2 linked regions of the Siphonobacter curvatus genome follow. The protein of the gene in region 1 interacts with the protein of each later gene in a pairwise test. Links are inferred from orthologs where the notes say so. Each region holds a gene or a part of one and is shown on either strand. Other genes may lie near its edges.

Region 1 (3,150 bases):
CTGCACCAGAATATTACGGGCCACCTCATAGCTCACGAAAGAAGGATGAGCTTCGTTAACCTGGATCGTCATCGAACGGTCAAACTCGTTGACTTCCAGCACCTGCACCAAACTTCCGGGTATGAGCCCTGATTTACTCAGAAACTGCAAAAACGGAGCCGTATGCTCCGATACGCCCATCATGATAACTTCCTGATGAACAGGCACTTCGGCTAATTTCTCATATTCAGCGGAAGGCATTCGGCCCGAAGCCGTCGGGATGGGATCGCCGTGCGGATCGGACTCTGGAAAATCCAGAAAGGCATCCAGGCGATTGATGAGTTCTTCCGAAGCGATGTGCTCCAGTTCTTCGGCAATTGGATGTACCTCATCCCAGCGAAAACCCAGCTTTTCCACCATAAAAACCTCCCACAATCGGTGCCGTCGAATCACTTTCAGGGCTTCTTGCTGACCTTCTTCCGTAAGCCGAACGCCCTGATACTTTTTATAATGGATCAGATTTTTTTCTGCCAGTTTCCGTAACATATCCGTCACTGACGCCGCTTTCGTCTGCGTTTGCTCCGCCAGGGCGTTCGTACTCACCTCTTCATAGCCGGGCCCTGAGAGATGGTAGATCAGTTTCAGATAGTTTTCTTCCGTTAATGAAGCCATTCGCAAATTCAGTTGGCTACAAAGGTACTTTTGAGGAAGTCAAAAATAAAAATTTAGGGCACCCTAAAAAAATGTTTTGATTTTTCGAAACCATCTTTACATTTGCTTCGTTTAACCTTGGATTGCAGCATATTAGATTTCTGCTCCGTTGAAAATGGATACACCAAACTTCGGGTAGCAGGACCATAACTCGCATTATATTTGGTATGAATTCGCCTTTATCTACGTCAGGTTCCAAAGCTTCTCCTTTTCTGGATCACTCGCTGCCGGAAGCACACGCCTCCGTACGCATTCCGGAAGGAGCCAGTAACTGGCGTAAATTTCTGGCATTTGCCGGACCAGGACTCATGGTGGCCGTAGGCTACATGGACCCGGGCAACTGGGCCACGGATATTGAAGGGGGGTCCCGTTTTGGGTATACCCTACTTTCGGTCATTCTGATTTCGAACCTGTTCGCGATGATATTACAACACCTGGCTTTAAAGCTAGGCATTGCTACGGGTCGTGACCTGGCTCAGGCCTGCCGCGATCAGTTTTCTCGTCCGGTCGGCTTAACCTTGTGGGTATTGGCGGAAATTGCCATTGCTGCGACCGACGTTGCGGAAGTACTGGGATCAGCCATTGCTCTTAATCTACTCTTTGGGTTACCGCTCACCGTGGGCGTAGTCATTACGATTCTCGACGTACTGGTGATCCTGTACTTTCAGAACCGGGGTTTTCGGGCCCTGGAAAGCATCGTAGGTGGGCTTATTTTCGTTATCCTCTGCTGTTTCATTTATCAGATGGTTGCGTCCCATCCGAGTTTGCCAGCCATTGTCCAGAATCTGATTCCCCGACCCGAAATTGTCATGGATCGGCACAAATTGTACGTGGCCATCGGCATTCTGGGAGCTACCGTGATGCCGCACAATCTGTACCTGCACAGTAGCATCGTCCAGACGCGAGGCTTCACGCGTGACGAAAGAGGTCGCCGGGAAGCCGTGAAGTTTGCTACGCTTGATTCTACCCTGTCTCTGTTTCTGGCTTTTTTCATCAACGCGTCTATCCTGATTGTGGCGGCGGCGGCTTTTCACAGTACGGGCAATCAAAGCGTCGCTGATATTACCGATGCTCATCGTTTACTCGACCCCGTTCTGGGCGTAAAACTGGCCGGTATTTCCTTTGCCGTAGCCCTGCTGGCAGCGGGTCAAAACTCGACGGTGACGGGTACACTGGCCGGGCAGATCGTGATGGAAGGCTTTCTGAATTTACGTCTGAAACCCTGGATTCGCCGACTCCTTACCCGATCCATCGCCATCATTCCGGCGTTTGTCGCTACGCTTTTGTACGGCGAAAAAGGCACGTCTGAACTGTTGGTGTTCAGTCAGGTGGTACTGTCTATCCAGTTGAGTTTTGCGGTAGTGCCGCTGGTCTGGTTTACCTCCAGAAAGGATTTGATGGGCTCCTTCGTGAATGCCCGGTGGCTGAGTATTACCAGCTGGATCATTGCGGCGATTATCTTCGTACTGAACTTGTATTTGATTATTGCCAGCTTTTAAGGGCTATCGCTTGTACAATTTCCCATCTTTCATGACCAGCTTCACCTTTCGTAGGTGCGTAATCTTCTGGGTAGGATCCCCTTCAACGGCAATCAAATCCGCGAATTTTCCGGTTTTTACTTCGCCTAACTTCGGCTGCCCAAACACTTGGGCGGGTACCGAAGTAGCGGATCGAAGAACGTCGAGCGGTTTCATTCCATATTCTTGCATGAGTTCCATTTCACGTACATTGTCGCCGTGCGTGAATACTCCCACATCTCCACCCATCACAATCGTCACACCAGATTCGAGAGCTGCTTTAAAGCTTTTTCGTTTCTGTACTATTCGCTCAGGTTCGGAATCCTGTCCTTTTTTCCAGCCCCGGTACTGACTGATAGCATCACTAGCGGCTAAGGTGGGGCAATACGCAACGCCTTTGCTTTTCATCAATCGAAATAACTCAAGCGTCCCGACGTCTCCGTGTTCGATGGTTTTGCAACCGCCCAGAATCGCTCGTCGTATGCCTTCTTCGGTAGACGCGTGAGCAATGACTGAACGTCCCGACGAGGCCGCTACTTTCACCATTAACTCGATTTCCTCCTGGAGAAAGGTTGGCTTAGCCTCACCCATGAGTCCCCAGCGGTAATCCGCGTAAATTTTTACAACATCAATACCGCGGCCAATTTGTCCGCGTACGGCCTGAATGAGTCGATCCTGTCCATCTGCTTCTTCGGCTCCCTGCGGTACGTTAGTGCGGGTGTTGTAGCCTTTGGGTCCATAACTACCCGTAGCGATCAGGGCCCGGCCTACCGTAATCATGCGAGGGCCGGGAATGATACCTTTCTCGATGGTTTGTTTTAGCCCAACGTCATCAAAATCAGCTCCTTCGGTACCCAAATCCCGTACGGTCGTAAAACCCGCCAGTAACGTTTTTTCGGCGTGTACAACGGCCCGGGCGGCCCGTTCCATTGGCGATTCCCGT
Region 2 (3,214 bases), 1.2 Mb from region 1 along the record:
CGTAGTGTAACCTTATTACCCCTGGGCTACCGCGACGAATCAGGCGATTGGTTGGCTCCGATGAAAAAGGTACGGAAGCCGAAAGATCAGTTTATTACGGAACTGAATTAGTTTATGGTTGATAGTTGTTGGTTAATAGTGAGGAAAGCTTATCACTTTTAGAAAGTCTAAAGCTAAAAGTATATGGCTTTCCAAGACTATCCAACTCATCGAAAACCAACAACGAATAAAAAAGCGAGGCGTTTCCAGATTCTGGAAACGCCTCGCTTTTTAACTGAAGAAGTCCTTCATTTTTTCGAAGAACGATTTATCATTTTTCGTTGGACGCGGCTGGAAGTTCGGTGAAGTCCGTAGTCGTTCCAATATGCCTCGTTCTTCTGCGGAGAGTACGCGGGGCGTCCAGACGTTTACGTAAATCAACTGGTCACCCCGGCCGTAGCTGTTCAATTGGGGAATACCCTTGCCTTTCATCCGTAAGATCTTACCGCTTTGCGTACCGGGTTCCAGAGTAATTTTGGCCCGGCCTTCAATCGTCGGGACTTCTAGGGAGGTCCCCAGTGCCGCGTCTACAAAGTTAACGTACAGCTCATGCACGACGTTATTACCGTCGCGTTTCAGGTCGGCATTCTCTTCTTCCTCTACTACAATGAGCAGATCGCCGGGAATACCACCCCGGGGCGGCACGTTACCCTTGCCGCCCATCGACAGTTGCATGCCTTCCGCTACGCCCGCCGGAATCTTGATCGAGATTACCTCTTCGGCCAGCGTACGGCCTTCGCCCATACATACGTCGCACTTGGAATCTACGATTTTCCCTTCGCCGTTACAGGTCGAACAGGTGCTGGCCGTCACCATCTGGCCCAGCATGGTCTGCTGTACTCGGCGAACCTGACCTTGACCGTTACAGGTCGGACAGGTGCGTAAGGACGTACCGTTTTTTGAGCCATTACCACCGCAGGCATTACAGCTGACGTGGCGTTTTACTTTGATTTTCTTTTCAACGCCGTTGGCTACTTCCTGTAAATCAAGTTTGAGCTTGATGCGTAAATCCGAGCCTTTCCGAACGCGTTGTTGCTGACGGCCACCGCCCCCAAAGCCACCGCCGAAGAAGCTGCCAAAAGGACTGCCTTCACCAAAAATATCGCCGAATTGAGAGAAAATATCCTCGGCATTTTGCGGACCTGAGTACCCTCCGCCCATACCCGCGTGACCGAACTGGTCGTAACGGGCTTTTTTGTTGGGATCAGAAAGTACTTCGTAGGCTTCTGCCGCCTCTTTGAATTTATCTTCCGCTTCCGGGTTGTCGGGATTTTTATCGGGGTGATACTTAATCGCCAGTTTCCGGTATGCTTTCTTAATCTCCTCTTCCGTCGAAGACTTGGAGACGCCTAATATTTCGTAATAGTCACGCTTTTGTGCCATCTTTTTTCAATCAAGAAATGAGCGAATGAGGAAAAGAATGAAGTGGGGAAGAATTAATCATTCGCTCATTCGAACTATGATTATACCCCGACCACAACCTTCGCAAAGCGAATCACTTTGTCGCCCAAGTAATATCCTTTTTCTACCTCATCAATTACTTTTCCTTTCAGGTCTTCCGAAGGAGCGGGGAACTGGGTGATGCTTTCGTGCAGATCGGGATCGAAGGCCTGACCTTTCGATTCCATCGGCTTCAATCCTTTGCCGGCTACGGCTTTGGTCAGTTTATTGAAGATCAGCTCAATGCCTTGGGTATCCACTTTGCCATCTTCACCGTAGGTGGCCTGGGCCCGCTCAATATCGTCCAGTACGGGTAAAATGGCTTTGATTACGTTCTCAGAAGCCGTCTTTACCAGTTCGTCTTTTTCCCGCAGCGTACGCTTACGGAAATTGTCGAATTCAGCGACCAGGCGAATGTATTTATCTTTTAGCTCTGCATTCTCAGACTGTAGTTTCTGCTCTGCAGACGGCTGATCCGTCGTTTCAGCTGCTGATCCATTGGTCTCAGCAACGTTGTCAGCCTGGGGAGTTTGTTCGTTCTCTTCGGGTTGCGTAAATTCCGGATTCGTCATGTCTTATGTACTTTTTTACCAGTAAAGTTTCGCAAAATTAGCTTGCCAATGCGGTTTTCGCTGACAGAATGACATTTTACTTTAGAAAGTCAGAAAAGTAAACCGACAAAACCAAAGATTCACATCGTAATACATTCTGTAGATCAGTAGGCTAGGAGCGGTAAACTGAAAAGACACATCGCTGGAATGAATTGAGCCCATCAGCGGTTTACAGGCAAGAACGTACTTTTGCAGTAGCAAGTAAAGGCTTCATCACTTTCTATGACCGTTTCCGACATCATCCAGCAAGAAAACGCGTTGCGTATCAAAGAAATCGCCCGGGATTTGGGCTTCGATTTTTGCGGGATCTCGCGGGCAGATTTTCTGGAAGAGGAAGCCCCCCGCCTGGAAAAATGGCTACGGCTGGGCCGTCACGGGAAAATGCAGTACATGGAAAATCACTTCGACAAACGGCTGGATCCCCGCCTGCTGGTGGAGGGAGCTAAATCAGTCGTATCGCTGCTGTACAATTATTATCCCGAAGAAACCTTACCCGAAGGTGATGAAGATCTGAAGATCGCCAAGTACGCGTACGGCGTCGATTACCACTTTGTCATCAAAGATAAACTCAAGGATTTTTTAAGCCGGATTCAGGAAGAAATCGGGGCAGTAGATGGGCGTTGCTTTGTCGATTCGGCTCCCGTGATGGAAAAAGCCTGGGCCAAACAGGCGGGTTTAGGCTGGATCGGTAAAAACAGTAACCTGATTACCCGCAAGAGCGGTAGTTTCTTTTTTATCGCCGAACTCATCATTGATCTCGACCTGCAACCCGACGGCCCCATGGCAGATTACTGCGGCACCTGCACCCGCTGCATCGATGCCTGTCCCACGGATGCTATCTCCGAACCCTATGGCGTAGACGGTAGCCGTTGCATCAGTTACCTGACCATCGAATTAAAAGAATCCATTCCTGAATCATTTAAAGGACACACGAAAAACTGGGTGTTTGGCTGTGACATTTGTCAGGACGTTTGTCCCTGGAATCGTTTTTCCCAACCCCACCGGGAATCCGCTTTTCACTTACCCGACGAACTCAAAACTTTCCAAGCCCGTGATTGGCAGGAACTTACCGAAGAGACCTTTCGCCGCGTCTTTAAAAAATCGCCACTGAAGCGTGCTAAGTA

Evidence for each region.
Region 2: the proteins of C5O19_RS01935 (region 1) and C5O19_RS06570 interact in binary tests that used the Escherichia coli proteins (3 or more experiments, as listed by UniProt). The link is inferred for Siphonobacter curvatus from one-to-one orthologs.

The regions. Positions count from the first base shown.
Region 1 is NZ_PTRA01000001.1:468,772-471,921, reverse strand. The notes cover bases 199-3,023. They hold C5O19_RS01935 (Nramp family divalent metal transporter), read left to right. Parts: upstream 199-857; coding sequence 858-2,189; downstream 2,190-3,023. Other genes in these bases: C5O19_RS01930 (metal-dependent hydrolase family protein), read right to left, coding at 2,193-3,023; C5O19_RS01940 (metal-dependent transcriptional regulator), read right to left, coding at 199-651. In the rest of the region: more of C5O19_RS01940, read right to left, coding at 1-198; more of C5O19_RS01930, read right to left, coding at 3,024-3,150. UniProt on the Escherichia coli protein: H(+)-stimulated, divalent metal cation uptake system. Involved in manganese and iron uptake. Can also transport cadmium, cobalt, zinc and to a lesser extent nickel and copper. Involved in response to reactive oxygen.
Region 2 is NZ_PTRA01000001.1:1,622,358-1,625,571, forward strand. Bases 278-3,166 are described here. They hold C5O19_RS06570 (nucleotide exchange factor GrpE), read right to left. Parts: upstream 2,052-3,166; coding sequence 1,503-2,051; downstream 278-1,502. Other genes in these bases: dnaJ (molecular chaperone DnaJ), read right to left, coding at 278-1,422; queG (tRNA epoxyqueuosine(34) reductase QueG), read left to right, coding at 2,313-3,166. Also shown: C5O19_RS06560 (nitroreductase family protein), read left to right, coding at 1-111; more of dnaJ, read right to left, coding at 271-277; more of queG, read left to right, coding at 3,167-3,214. UniProt on the Escherichia coli protein: Participates actively in the response to hyperosmotic and heat shock by preventing the aggregation of stress-denatured proteins, in association with DnaK and GrpE. It is the nucleotide exchange factor for DnaK and may function as a thermosensor.